Regions from separate parts of the Paenibacillus sp. GXUN7292 genome, predicted to be linked through region 2. Evidence: a T-box and tRNA genes for the amino acid it is inferred to sense, from the RefSeq annotation. Region 2 holds a T-box; the other holds one or more tRNA genes.
What was found. A T-box is a leader RNA that pairs with one kind of tRNA and senses whether it is charged. The one in region 2 lies ahead of ACRRU2_RS18805 (alanine--tRNA ligase), so its partner is inferred to be a tRNA-Ala.
Positions count from the first base shown of each region.

Region 1: it encodes a tRNA-Ala, which carries the amino acid that the T-box ahead of ACRRU2_RS18805 (alanine--tRNA ligase) is inferred to sense. The anticodon was not compared.

Region 1 covers NZ_JBOZWO010000015.1:26,079-33,930, forward strand. Annotated here, with positions in the region: gene ACRRU2_RS13920 (DUF7594 domain-containing protein) at 1-1,906, opposite strand, end outside; gene ACRRU2_RS13925 (hypothetical protein) at 1,931-2,980, opposite strand; gene ACRRU2_RS13930 (VOC family protein) at 3,352-3,867, opposite strand; gene ACRRU2_RS13935 (helix-turn-helix domain-containing protein) at 4,023-4,841, shown strand; gene ACRRU2_RS13940 (transcriptional regulator) at 5,258-5,944, shown strand; tRNA gene ACRRU2_RS13945 (tRNA-Ala) at 6,186-6,261, opposite strand; gene nrdR (transcriptional regulator NrdR) at 6,531-7,001, opposite strand; gene ACRRU2_RS13955 (small, acid-soluble spore protein, alpha/beta type) at 7,277-7,489, shown strand; gene ACRRU2_RS13960 (lytic transglycosylase domain-containing protein) at 7,590-7,852, opposite strand, start outside.
Region 2 covers NZ_JBOZWO010000024.1:96,278-104,129, reverse strand. Annotated here, with positions in the region: gene ACRRU2_RS18815 (hypothetical protein) at 297-605, shown strand; gene ACRRU2_RS18810 (hypothetical protein) at 1,267-1,773, shown strand; T-box leader at 1,989-2,232, shown strand; gene ACRRU2_RS18805 (alanine--tRNA ligase) at 2,354-4,225, shown strand; gene xerS (tyrosine recombinase XerS) at 4,567-5,637, opposite strand; gene ACRRU2_RS18795 (M56 family metallopeptidase) at 5,868-7,154, opposite strand; gene wrbA (NAD(P)H:quinone oxidoreductase) at 7,319-7,852, opposite strand, start outside.

The DNA.
Region 1 (7,852 bases), on a different contig from region 2:
TGAATTGACCATTCCATACGGAACCGCGCTTGAACAAAATCATGCTGCCCGGTTGGAATTGTACAGCATTTACTTTATCAAGTGTTTTCCATGGTGTATGTTCGCTGAGACCGTCGTTGGAGTCGTCGCCTGCAACACTGTCAACATAATATGTGCCTGCCGCTGCCGGATTCAACCTTTTCACCGTATATGCTAGTTTAGTTACGTTACCCTCAGAATCTTTTGCAGTAATCGTAATTTGGTTTGCGCCAATTTGTAATGGAATATCGTACAAGTCGTTACCATTAGAGGTAACAGTGTGACCATTCACTTCTACCGTTAAGTCGATGGCGATGCTGCTGCTGACTGAAGAAGCATGAATAGCAGCTTGAATAAACTCATCAAAATATAGTCCTTGGTCTTCGATCCCCTCTACCGTCAATATCGGCGCAGGCAATCCTTTAGTCAAAATCAATCTTGCAGCACGATCCGGAAAGTTTTCTTTACTTGCCAGGAAAGCGCCCTTCTGGTCATGACCGTTTTCAATTTGAAGCACAAAGTTAAGTTTACTTACCGGTTCGCCCGAAGTAAGCCTTTGATTGATGTATGAAGTAATATCCAGGTTAATAAAGTTTTGATGCCCTACACTGCGATCATAGCTTGCATCGGCCACCTTATTGCCGTTGGCAGGGGCATTGCTCCATGTTAATGTAGTCTCGTTAAAGTCAGGTATCTCGTAAATATTAACAATTTCTAAAGTACGGTCTGAGCCCATCATTTCATGAGCAAACAATTGAATTTTAGCGTCTTTTACATAGCTTTCAGTATTGTTCGATAGATCAAATGACAAATAAACTTTACGTGTTGATGATCCTGTAGCAGGAGTTTTTAATTGCAGTCCGCCTTGAGTGCTTAGGTTATTGTAGTTGTTATTAGGAGATCTAATATCTGTAAACGTATCCGCAGTAACCGGATAAACTGCCGATTGCTCATATTCCACGTTATACAATATTGTCCTGGATAGATTTCCATCCTTGTCTGCAGCACTAATTTCTATAACGTTGTTGCCCGCCTGCAATGCAACCGTGTTGCTGCCAGCTGTTGCAAGTTGAGTTACACCATTGACTAGCAGGTGGATTGTTGGTTGCTCATCGGCATTGTCAACAGCTTCGATGTTAAACGTTAGCTCTCGATTTAATACCTTCATGCCATCAGTCAGTCCTGTAACCATAATCGACGGCGCAATTGTATCCACGTAATTGTCAGTGTAAATCATAAAGTATGGAGTATAATTGCCTCCAAGTGCATGCTGAGAGTAAAATATGATACCGCCTTGGTCATCTTTTTGTTCAGGATATAAAGCAATTGCAAACTCTTTCGCATCATTCGTTAGCGAATTCTTCAGGTCAGTCACATCAATTTCAACCCAAGAGCCCGTATGAACCTCCTTGAACGTTCCACTGCCAATTAATTGTGCACTATTCATCAAGCTGTTCGTATTATTCCATGTCCAGTTTTCTTCACTCACTGCAGGCTTATCGGTCTTAAATACTTGAATGGTATCTTTTTTCCCATTGCCTGTATGCTGGGCAAGATATAGTACAAGCTTAATACTTTTTACATCCTCCCAGTTTACTGACTCATTAATACCGAATTCCAAATGGCTTCTGCGTGAATAGCTCATATCGCCAGCCCATTTAGCCTCTATATTCTCTCTACTAATTGCTCCATTACTAGATGCTTGAGTTTTGTCCGCATGACTCCCGGCGCGAACAGTTCCACTGTACGTTGCATTCAGGCGAACTGTATCTGCAGCAGCCGTTTCTGGTTCAGCTGCAAACGCCTGCGGAGCAACAATCCCGGCAAAACCTTGCAAAACCATTGCAAGCATTAACGTGATCAATAATGATTTACGTAATTTGTTCAAACTTCCCCCACTCCTTCACATAATTTAATGCATTTCGAGACTGTTCCAACCTGTTTCTTTAATTGATACGTTAGCGCGTTTCGTCCCCTCCTTAATAAATTGCTCATATTGCTCCTCTAACAGAGCGTCCTCTATAAGTAAACTAACTTCGGAAAAATCGATCACATGGCCTTCATTCCGCTTCATACATATAAGTACATAATTCCGATTCCCCACTGGAATCCAATCGCTGATCTCGTTCAGTCCCAGCCGATAAGCTTCGTCCTTTAACATCACTTCCATCGATGACGAGTTTTCATCCTTACTTTCGTTTGCACCAAATTGCTTCTCCTGAATTTGAAGCGCATTCAATTGTTGGTACTTAGGCAATACTTGTTCCACAGTGATGCCATTCTGAAGCTCTTCAACCAGTTGCTGAACAATGGGCCGCTCCTCATCCGGCTCATTACTAATCCAGCTGATTTGCTTGACAAGCAGATCATCGGGCAAAGTAAATAGCTGCTCCTTATTTTCCGTATAAAATTCCATAAGCTCTTGCTCTGAAATGGCTTTAGCCTTCATCTTATATTGCTGCTTAACATCAAGCACAAGCCGTTGATGGAACAACATATATTCCTGAAATGGCTCTAAATTCGCAGCGCCATAACTACTTTTTTCCGCAACTTCCATTGCCGCTGCAACATCTGCTGTACTTGAGCCTTTAAGCAATCGGTAGTCGACAGCTAGCGCTTGCTCAATCTTTACCTTTAACAGCCGCTCAAGCGCTCTGAGCTTTGCAACCTCGATTGGCACTTCGTCTCCGTATGCTGCCTCCCAAAACTGATCCGTATATTCCGCACCATACTTTTGATAAAAGTAGCTCGCCGTTCCAGCTTTTTCATCTTGTAAAAACCACTGAAACTCTTCTTCTGGAATAGAAACATCGTCAATCTTTAGCAAGTCGAATTCTCGATCTATATTATCTCGGCCAGTCAGTTTGTTCATCGTATAATACAAGCCGATTCCAATGATCACAACTAACAGTATAATAATAATGCGATTTCGCATATTTCGTTCTAACCATCGTTTCCCCACGAGTAAAGCTCCTTTCCAGCGAATAAATCTGGTATCTTACGGAAGAACCTCCATATTCATATCATCTTTCCGGCACTATATTAGTTCAATCATAGTCTCAAAGCACTTTAAATATCGTGTGCTATTTTGATTGTTTCGTGCACTATTTTTACAATGTAAGTTTTGAGAGATTACAATAATGAACTTAAAATCCAATTGTTTCATGATGTTGTCATTAGGTGCTTAAAGTCATAAAAAAAGAGCCTTACGCGCACTTTGTTGTACGGTAAAGCTCTCTATCCAGATCTCGAAGCCGCATTTAGGGCATACCACAGACGCAATAGCAGCACAGTTGCTTCCGCTCTTGATGCCGGTTCGATGGGTCAAATCGGTTATAAACTCTTACTCCATTCGGCCACCCTGCGTTGGCTCTCTTCTTCCGATATATCCACAATGCGAGTCATAATCGACCATCTGATGCCAAATGGATCTAAAATACTGCAATATCGGTCTCCTGAAACAAAATCCGCAGGCTTTTCTCTCACAGTAGCGCCGTTGGCTACCGCCAAAGAAAAGGTCTGGTCAACGTCTTGAACATATATTCCTAATGAATAGCATGCATTCCCATCTCCTGGAGGTAAAACTAATCGGTAAGTAGAATTAGCGGCCCCTAATTGTAAATATCCATTACCAAAATCAATATCCGCGTGGATAATCATTGAGTTACCGTCTATACCTACATCCGTCACACTTTTTACTTTTGCCCCAAAAACGGTTTCATAGAAAGCTATCGCTCTAGCGGGATCCTTCACAACTATAAACGGCGTAATGGCACTGTACCCTATCGGTATCCCGTTTTTAGTATATTCCCCAGTTACACCCTCACTATGTTTTTTGTCGTTTGACATTGCCTTTCCTCCAATTCAAATATTTCATTTCAAACAGTCTTTTCTTGCAATTTATTTTGCGAAATGAGCTCGTTTCTGCTAGTCTCTATTATAGAATTTTCATTCTCGGAAGTATTGTAAAAAAGCGACATTAAACAAAGAGAAGGAGTACGAGTATGAAAAAAGCAGAGAATTCATCCTCGCGCGGTATATTGAAAGCTGATGCTGGAAAAAGCATGTATACGTTATCCCGTTATGAATCCGGAGCAGAGCTCAAACCGTTCATCGAGCATTACTGGAGCATTCGCTACGATTTGGACAAAGAAACATCATACAAGCAAACGGTTCTATCCTATCCGAATATCCACCTTGCTTTTGAACAAGATACCGAAGGTCGCCGTGCATTGCTGTATGGAGTTCCAAAAACTCCGTTTGTGCGTGAGCTTCGCGGATCCGGCAGAGTGCTTGGTATCAAATTTCGTGCAGGCGGCTTTTACCCGTTTTGGGGACAGGACATATCTTTACTTTATGGAGCGACGATCTCAGCGTCTGAAATATTTGGACCGAGTGCTCACAGCTGGCTAGATGACATTCTCGATGCAGACGATGATGCTGCAATGGCACGTCAGGCTGATATTCTTTTAGAAAATTGGCTGCCTGATCGTGATGCCCAGGCCGAGCTAGCTGCACACATAGTAGAGGAAATAATGAATAATAGCAGCATCATTAAGGTAGAGGAATTAAGTATGCATAGCGGGTTATCGATCAGGCAATTACAGCGACTTTTCCGCAAATATGTCGGTGTCACTCCAAAATGGGTAATCAAACGCTTTCGTCTGCAGGAAGCTGCGGAACGCCTTGAGCGAGAGGATGAAAGAATATGGCCGGACTTGGCAGTAGAACTCGGTTATTTCGATCAGGCCCATTTCATTAAAGACTTCAAAGCCGTCATCGGTCAGTCACCAGCAGCTTATAGGAAAGGTAAGAAAATATAACAGAGGTTTGTGCCTGCACCTAATGAATTCCGGGGATTGCCCCCAGGCAATCCACATAAAAGAAAAGCCACTTCGAATGAAGCGGTTTGAGTGTTTATAACCTCTCTTTACGAAATGAAGATCCGTAGTCAAGTTTTGAACAGTCAAAGACTCCTTCTCCTATTGCTCGCCATCACTATGCTCTCCAGTCGTGCTTGAAAAAGCGCATCGATTTAACTGTTCACGACACCATTATTGAATTCCTGATCCAAGCTGCTTTCGAAGCCTATTGAACAGAACAGACTTCAATGCTATACTTGAACCATCAGACATGAATTCACATGCCGCTTTGATACTTGAATGTATCGAAGCGGCTTTTCTATTTTTCAGGTGATAAGGAGGGGCAGCACATATTTAATCAAAAGTATGAGTCGTGGATGCAGAAGCAGATCGAGCAGGAAAAGAATCACAGAAGACGCGAGTTGTTGCAAAAAGGATTAAGCCACGGGACGGTGGAAATGTTGCGTTCTATTTGGTATCCAACCGTCGGTAACTTCGATTATTTATATCCCGAATGGGAGGTCCGTGATTTCAATAATGAATACAGGTATCTCGATTTGGCTTTTTTACCGGGAAATATGAAAGGAGATATTGAAATTCACGATTATCGGTCACATGCCCATGATTTGGACACACGAAGGTTTAAGGATCTGTGCCGCAGACAAAGTTTATTGTCTCTCGATGATTGGGTCTTCTTTCCGATTGCGTACTTGTCTATTCGTGATGAACCGGAATTTTGCAAGCAACTGATCTTATCGTTCATTGGAAAATTTCTGTCTTTCGAGGTGGATGCCCGGTTGAATTGTGTGGAAGCAGAAACGGTTCGATATGCACGCAGAGTGCTCAAGCCTTTTATGCCAAATGAACTCGCTGTACATCTTCGCGTTACAGATCGATATGCTCGAAGTATATTGCGTAGTCTGGTAGATACCAATCATTTAGTAGTTGCAGGAGGAAATATAAGATACCGGACTTATCAGTTGAATGTTGGGGAGAGTTTGCGAAACTTGGATGGGGCTAACGGAACTAAGAGGCGTTATACGGACCAAAATGGACGAGATTAAATTCTAACGGAACTCAAATGCGTTATTGATGCAAACTTCTTGTTTCTCACCACAATTTGCTCATATAGCGACGCTGAGTTCCGTTACATTTTATTTTGGCTCTTGTTTATAGAAATAAGGTCGTGCTGTTCCGTTATCGTGGAGGTTTTTGCATGCGGACTGAACCCTGGGTTCGCCCCCTTTAAGGGCTCCACCAAACACAAAAAAACACGCCGTTACTTGGCGTGTTGAATATTATGTTTGGTGGAGCCAAGGGGGATCGAACCCCTGACCTCTACACTGCCAGTGTAGCGCTCTCCCAGCTGAGCTATGGCCCCGTATGACCAAGTAATATCGTATCACATGGCAATTGATGGTGTCAACGACAAAATGACCCTGTTTAGAAAACAAGAAAAATAAATCAGAGTTCAGTTAGGACGCCAAGAGAGTTTTGGAGCCTCTCCCAGCCCAGACTAATCAGCGATTGCTCACACCTGCTGTAGTTACTAAGTCTGCCTCATGCTTTAAACAGCTGATGCTGCACCGCAACTGCAATGCGCATCGCTGTAAAGCATGAGGCAAGACTGTAATTAGCTCGACGCCTTCGCTATTCTTTTTTCTCTGGTGTGCCTGACAGCAGGCTGTTCAGTTCTTTCATAAACATATCGATATCTTTGAACTGACGGTATACAGACGCAAAGCGCACATAAGCGACCTCATCCAGCGGATAGAGCTGGCTCATTACGATAGCGCCGATCTCGCTGCTTTCAACCTCGGCATGGGCCGTCGTGCGAAGCTCCTTTTCTACCTCAGATACGATAACCTCAAGCTGTTCAACGGGAACCGGACGCTTCTCGCATGCGCGAATAAGCCCTCTTAAAATTTTATCCCGGCTGAACTCCTCTCGGCTGCCATCTTTTTTAATAACAATAAGTGGTGTTTCTTCAATCATTTCAAAGGTTGTGAATCTTCTGCTGCACTGCTCGCATTCGCGGCGACGGCGAATTGATTTGTTCTCGTTAGCTGGTCTAGAATCCAATACCTTTGTTCCTGAATAGTCGCAATAGGGACATTTCATTCGAATTTGCCGCCTCCAATCTATAATCTGAATTGCTTAATTAAAGTTCATGCTTATCAATAGTTGCCCACAATTTAATCGACAGCCTCATGTTATCCATTATCTAAAATGAATACTGCTGTATAAATCATATCAAACTATACGTATACATACTACTCTTATCCACATTTCCATCAATAAAAAAAATAAAAAAAACGTGATTTCCAACGATTACCTGAATGAACTTCGAAAATCCGCACATAATACATTTACCAACCGCAAGGAGGTGAACATAAATGAGCAATCGTAGCAGCAACCAATTGGTTGTACCTCAAGCAACTGCCGCTTTGGATCAAATGAAATACGAAGTAGCACAAGAGCTTGGTATCGCTATCCCTCAAGATGGCTACTATGGGAATATGACTACTAAAGACGCTGGATCGATCGGTGGATCGATTACCCGTCGTCTAGTACAAATGGCACAACAATCCCTATCAAGCCGTCAATAATTATTGAATATTATGCTCTATGAATAGAAGCCTTGAAGAGCTTGTCCTGAAGTGACAGTTCTTCAGGGCTTCTGCTTATTTTCAACGTTAAAAATGCATGCTACATATTAGGGTAAAGCTCCTTGTACTTATTATAATAATAATGAACTCTTTGTACATAGTGGCGTGTTTCGCCAAAAGGTATTTGCTTTACCGTCTCCAGATTGCCGTCCCAAACGCCGGAATTAAGCCATTTGCGCACGTTCCCGGGTCCAGCATTATAAGCAGCGACAGCAGCAATTTTATTGTTATCAAATTGCTCCACCAGCGAGCTCAAATACCAGGTGCCTACCTCAATACTAATATCTGCGCGATCTCGCAGCA
Region 2 (7,852 bases):
CGAGGGACGGGCAGGTTAGCAAAGTTGCGAGTATGAAGGAATTTCATCTTAATATATAGAATTTTGTGATAGAGGTAATGCATTTTGAAAAATCTATTAGAAACTGAACGGTTACTTTTGAAGAATTTTCAAGAGGGTGATTTGATGAAATTACATACTCTAAAGTCTATTGCTTTAGTTTGGACCTATTCAGATAAAACAGTTATCACCGACATTGAAGAAACAAAAAACATCTCGATATTTTAAAAAACAAACGACCTGGAATTCAAAGAAGGTGAGAGGAGAGGGAATATAGGTTGTATGCACAAATATTTCTTGGTATTTGGATGCTCGTAAATGCAGGTTTTCATTTTTTTAAACTTAAATTTTTTCTTGGAAAGTCGGTAATATCTATCTTGAGCGAGGATGAGTTAGCCTCTTACCAAAAGGGATTTGTTTTACCATACATCCTATTAGGCATCTTATTTATCGTTATGGGGATTATCGAGGGCAAGGAATTGCTTTCTACTCCAGTTTTCATTGGAGTGTATATTATATTGGCTTCCATTCCATTTGCTTTGCTTTTTAGAAATAACAAAAAACACTCTGGCTATTATTTTTGGTAACTCTTTTGGATTTGTAACTGGTTGCTGATATATTTACTATAGCTTAATAAATAACTAAAGCGCGGCTGCTGGAATGGATCAGCAGCCCTAACAGGTTCGTGCAACAAAATCTCTTTTTTTACGTATAGTATATAATTGGAAAAAGTGGATCGAATTACAGCCAAAGGCCAGAAATTTGCAATGGGGGTGAAGTGACAATAAAAAGATCGTTTGGTTATGGATCATTATCAATAGTTGTTCTATTTTTAGGATTTTTATTTAATTTTAAATTTCAAAACGACTTCATGTTGAGCCATTATCTATTTAAGTTATTCAACTGGGATATATATACGAATGGAAGCCATGGATATCACATTCCATTTATGTCCGCTATTGTATTTTGGTTGCCAGCGGTGATAATTTCAAAGAAATATCCAAATGATTATGGGACATCTTTGTGTTATAAGGTTGGAGGAGTTATGTTAATCCTTAGTATTATCGTGTTTTTAGTTTACTTGTTAGGGACCCTTGTATAGATATAAGTGATGCACAATTAGAATACTAAATTGGATATAATGTACGGTTTAATGTTTGTCGGAGGACAACAAGGCTAACGTGCAGAATTGCTACATTACCTTTATGGTTTCATATGGTAAAATGAAAGCGGGGAGGGAGTGAAATATTGAGCAAAAAACAAAAATTAATATTAAAAATTTCCATCGGTTTAAACATAATTTTAATCACATTAGTAGCTTGGGGATATATGAAGATTAATTTTGTGAAAGAACAGGTTTTCATTACAGAGGTACAACATAATTTAGTCGAACTGGAAGGCTTAATCGCTAATCAAATAAATAATAATTGGTCAGACCCCAACTTAGTGACGACTGAATTAGGAGACGTTTTGAACGGAATCTGGCTTGGTATCACAACTGGCGAACAATTAGGAACTCTCTCCAAAAATGATAAGGAAATTCTTAATAACTTCTATTATAAATTAAGGCAATTTCCTAATAATGATTTATATAAATTTGCTTATTTAACCATAGAGGACAAAAAAAATTTTGAAGACTTGCAAAAAATGCTTCGTGAAGTTGGGTTAGGTTTAAGGATTCAAGTTAGTGCTGATATGAAATATTTTATAAAACAAGTAGAGGAATTAGAAGGGAAAATCAAAACTCCACTATAAATATTAATTTCTAAGTTTTGTTGACGAGTCTATGCTTCTACTGTATTTTCATATATTGTTTCACATCATATGTGGACATCCGTTTCATTGAAACGGAAATGTCCTTTTTTTGTGTAGATGAAGGTGGAGGTTGTGGAGGAAATGGCTTCGTTTTTTCATAGTGGAATAAATTGACAGAGAAAGTTGAGTGTGTTAGAATTGCTTTAATTTAAAATGAAAAGGCTATGATGAGAAATAGTAGGTATTAGGGATCTCACAGAGAGAAGATGGTTGGTGCGAATCTTCATTGATCTAATAGTGAAGCAGTCTCGGAGCTGTGAACCGAACAGAGGAATCTTAGTAGGCTTCAACGGAGTTCCACCGTTATTCAGGAAACAATATCGGAGATATCCCGTATTGATAGAGTGCAGAGAAATCTGAAATTAGGTGGTAACACGGACATAATAGTTCGCCCTAAGTTGACAAGAAATATGTCAGCTCAGGGCTTTTTTTGTTTTATTTCTTTTCGTTTGAATATTCGCAGAATAAAGACTTTTGGATTTTCCAAGAATAAATAATAATTAAAATGGAGGTACTGAGCATGGTGAAAATGACACCAGATGAGTTAAGAAAATCATATATTGATTTTATGAAAGGAATAGGGGCTAGCCAAGTGCCCTCTTCTAGCTTGTTACCAGAAAATGATCCCTCAACGTTGTTTACAGGAAGTGGAATGCAACCTATGGTTCCCTATTTATTGGGGGAAAAGCATCCGATAGGTAATGAGATAACTAATATTCAGAAGTGTTTAAGGACAGTGGATATTGATGAAGTAGGAGATACGTCGCATCTGACATTTTTTGAAATGATAGGTCGATGGGAGTTTAAAGCTAATGAAAATAACTATAAGAAAAAGCAAATCGATGCCATTTGGAATTGGCATATTATCGAATTAGGAATTGATCCTGGCAGGCTGTATATCAGTGCTTTTATAGGAAGTGATGATTTGAATATACAGAAAGATACGGAAGCCATTCAAATCTGGTCAGAAAAGTTCAAATCAGTTGGTATAGAACCTATTATTGAGGATGATCCATATAAATATGGGACATCTAGAGGTGGAAAAATATTCCTATATGATGAAAAAGAAAATTGGTGGAGTAGAGCCGGAAGTCCATTAGATATGCCTGTTGGTGAACCGGGTGGGCCTGATAGTGAAATGTTCTATGATCTTGAACCAGGCGGTGATTCACTGGATCATCCTGCTTCTGAAAGCGAGAGGTTTTTAGAAATTGGGAACAACGTATTTATGTGTTACAAAAAAGAAGACACAGGATTTGTAAAAATGCAAAATCCCAATATTGATTATGGGGGCGGATTAGAAAGGGTTGCAACAGCCCTTAATGGTGACAAGGATATTTATAATACGGCTTTCTTCCTTAACCCCAAGAAAAAATTGATGGAGTTAAGTGGTAAACAATATACTGACGATTTAAAGTCGTTTAGAATCATACTTGATCATGTGAGAGCGGCTACTTTTCTAATTAATGATGGTGCGGAGCCAGCTAATAGTGATGCAGGGTATATAACAAGAAGGTTATTAAGAAGGGCGATTCGTGCAGGTAAAAAAATAGGTATACAAGGAAGTTTTGTGGGTGAGTTGTCTGAAGTTTATATAGATGAAGCAACAGCTTATGAAGATTTGATCCGTAATAAAAAGAAAGTTATCGAAATAGTAAATAAGGAAGAAAATCTTTTCTATAGAACTTTACAGCAAGGAGAATTTGAAATACAAAAACATCTTAAGAATAAGGGTAAGGTTTCAGGTGCAGATGCCTTTTATTTTTACGAAACATATGGGTTTCCCTTGGAGTTGACGGAAGAGTTTCTAACTGAAAGTGGATATAGCATGGAGGACAAGGCGTCTTATATAGAGGCGGCAAAGAAACATGCTGAAAAGAGCAGAACTGCTTCTGCGGGTAAATTTAAAGGTGGGTTAGCTGAACATTCAACAGAAACAACAGCGCTGCACACGGTATCTCATTTGTTACTTGCTGGTTTAAGGGAAGTTTTAGGTGATCATGTTCATCAACAAGGAAGTAATATTACTTCAGAACGATTACGGTTTGATTTCAACCATGATGAAAAACTTACGCCAGAGCAAATAGCTGAGGTGGAAAAGTATGTGAATGATGCGATTTCATCAAAAGCAGTTACCTATATTTCAGAGATGCCTAAAATTGAAGCGAAAGAAAGTAATGTTGAAGGAAATTTTTGGGATAAATATCCAGATATCGTTAAAGTGTATACAATCAAAGATAATGAAGGGAAAGTTTGGAGTCGAGAAGTATGTGGAGGACCTCATGTAGAAGATACAACAAACTTAGGAAAGTTCAGTATTAAAAAAGAACAATCTTCTTCTGCTGGAGTTAGAAGGATTAAAGGAGTAATTAATAAAAACGCGGAACAATAGCTAATGTTTTAGGATTGCCATTTGTAACAACGTTATGAGTTACCTGGTATCTAGGATGAATGATAAATCCGGCAATCGAAGAGGGTTTGACATCGCTTGGCCTTTCCGTTGGCGGTACCGGAGGACAGTATTCAAAGAAAAAGCAATTTGGATTAAATCCGAATTGCTTTTTTACTGCAAGAAAGGGGAACTTATAAAAACAGAACGAAAATCGAGCTATATGGTGTATGACACTAAATGAAAATTCAGTAGTTACTAGGCATTAAATCGATTTATATACATATGTACAAAATACGAGTTTTGTGAACATGTTATAAGAAAACGCGTAACACATCGCGGTTTCACCGATCCATGTTATTCACTGCATTACGCATCTCTTCATCTGTTAGGTGTGTATATATCATCGTTGTTTGTATGGATGAATGCCCTAATTGGTTCTTCAATCTTGGAACATCGTTATTTTCTAAATGGTATCGAGTTGCAAATGAGTGCCTAAGCGAATGTACGGTTAGAGATGGTTTACCAAAAGCCGTTGCATATTTCTCAATTAGCTTTTCAATTGAACGTTGTGTCAAACGCCGGCTTTTTCCTTTACGGCCTACAGGAGCTGCAATAAATAAATAGTTTTCGTGTTTTTCTGGTAAATATCTTGCTTCTCTGATTTGCAGATAATTTTCTAAATCTAATAATGCCTGTTTGCTAAAGTATACATATTGTTCTTTATCACCTTTACGGATGACTCGTACTAATGCTTTATTCATATCTAAGTCATCCATATTAATGCCTGCAACCTCAGACAATCTCAGCCCTGAACCTAATACCAGCGAAACAATCGCAGTGTCACGCTCACGATTAAACTGATGAAACGTGAAGATTCGCTTATTATCTTTATGCTTTTCTCCGAAATCATAAGCTACAAATTGCCTAAATAATTCAAATTCATCTTCTCTAAGGATTTTTCCTTCAATACGGTTTGCAATAGTCTCTTGGCTTTCCTTGACTGCATTCAAGTCCATTTTGGCCATTACATTTCGTTGAATATATGGCTTCAGATCGCTTGTCTCAGCCTTGTTCTGAAGGTAATCAAACAAAGATTTTAGCGAGGACAACTTGCGATTTATTGTAAGTTTCTTATTTCCAAGTTGATAATCCAGGAAAGACAAAAAGTTTTCTACTTCGCGAATTTTCAATCGCTCTAGTGTCTCTAAGTTTATTTCTTTCCGACTCGCTGAAGTTAAATTTTCAGCAATAAGCCAATCAAAAAAAATAATGTAATCATGGCAGTAATTAAGAAGTGTCGTTGGAGATAACTTTCGTTTTTTGCTATCTATAAATTCTGTAACATACCAAGGTAAATCAGAAAGTTTTTCGTCAATCCGTTGCATGTAGTGCATTTTCATCTGTTTTTCCATATTTGTGCAAAACCTCCATGATTGCATTATATCTGATTATTATTTATTCGTCAAATTATTATTTTACGTAATTATATTTTTCATTTCTCCTAATCCCTATGTTATTGTAGTCAAGAAAAAAAAGATCCAGCACATTAGCCAGATCTTTTTCAACGCGTTCCTCGCTGCCTCGTGTCTATCACCTTATACACTTATCAATTCTTTTCGGAAAAGCGATTTTTATTTACGAATTAATCAAATGCAGGATACGGATCACCCGAAATTGAAAGTATAGCATATACTTTTCTTTGTTTCTTTGACTTAGTATATTTACCGTCATCTGTAATTGATTCTATTTCACTAAAGTTGTTAAAGTTTGTATTAAGGTATTCAATTTCAACCATTCTTCCCCCATATTTCTCAAAATCGGAAGGTTCCACTTGGAATAACATATTCTCAACCTCTAAAATAAAAGTATTTATTTCCTTCCCAATAGGATAATCTGTAAATTTTATTAAGTTACCATCATAAACCGAATATATATCTGAAGCTTCTCCTTGTAATATAACGATTTGCTCCTCAATTTCCTTATCTTTAGCAGGGTTCGCCAGTAGACTTATCGATAATACCGCCACCATAACAGTAACAATAACACTAACCCAAATAACAGGACGTTTGAAATGTAAGATGTTCCTCACTCTTGTCTTTACATTGCTTTCTCCAAAAAATAGTCGGCTTGATAAGCCGCTTTGTTTGGAAGCAAGAGCCAGCAACGTTTTGGAATAATCTATCCGAAGGTCATCGTTTGATAATTTCATAACTCTTTCATCGCAAGACATTTCCATATCCTTGATCATGAGGAAATACGAAATCCATATAAGCGGATTAAACCAGTGCAGAACTAAGACCACTAACGCCAAGGGTTTAATTAAATAATCCAGACGTCTAATATGTGTTTGCTCATGCATTAATATGAAAGCTTGTTCCTGACTAGATAGGCCTATTGGTAAATATATTCTAGGTTTAATAAAACCAAAAACAAAAGCTGATTTAATCTGATCTGTTTCGAAAATATTATCCTTTACAAGTGTTGAAAATGAAAGCTTTTGCTTTAATCTGAAGTATGAAATTATTCCATATACTAACAATGCAGCCGTCCCCAGCATCCAGATTATCGCTCCCAGTTGTATAACAGCTCCCATCGGATTAACACTTGCTGTTGCATCTATTGGCGGTAGAGTTGACTGAATGGAGTGATTAACTGTATCGTCTAAGAGTATATTGCCAGTATTTATGCCCGGGCTTTCGGAATAAATAATATCTTGCGATATAGCGCCTATCTTACCTGGTAACAAGCTTAGCGAGCTTTCAAATGAAAAAGGAAAAACAAGACGAAACAAAACTACAAACCAAAGCGCATAAGAAAAAACCATTGGAACTCGTGCTTTTCTAATCCCAAGCCTAATCAAAATAACGATGAGTGCTGCATAGCTTGCCGTAAGGCTCATATTTAATATGGTTATAAAAAGGCTGCTCATTTCGTCGTCTCCTCTTGGTTTGTTTAAACAAACCTATTTACAAAGAGTTTATTACGACAAACCTTTTAAGTCAATAGAAAAATGGCACTATTGTAAATTTTTATAAAAAAGAAAAAGCCAATCAAAATTCGACCGGCTCTCCGTATACATATTAAATATTAAAGTTATTGGTTACCCTTCTTTACCCATTCCGCAACTGTAACTGTGCGCTGGGCTTGGTGTTTTACCGCTGCTTGAACATCTTCAATCATTTTTCCGTCTTGACCAACGGTTACGCTTGTTCCATATGGATTTCCGCCTGCGCCAAAGATTACAGGGTTTGTATAACCTGGAGTAGCAATGATAGCACCCCAGTGCATCATCGAAGTATATAAGGATAACAAGGTAGCTTCTTGGCCACCATGTGGATTTTGAGCAGATGTCATTGCACTTACTACTTTATTTACTGTTTTACCTTGTGCCCATAGACCTCCTTGAGTGTCTAGAAACTGTTTCATTTGAGACGGCATATTACCAAAACGTGTTGGAACACTGAATATAATCGCATCTGCCCATTCAATATCTGCTGATGTTGCTACTGGAATATCTTTTGTAGCTTCGACAGTTCCTTTCCAAGCTTCATTCCCTTCAATGACAGAAGCAGGTGCTAGTTCCTGCACTTTCAATATTTTCACTTCAGCTCCCGCTTCTTTTGCTCC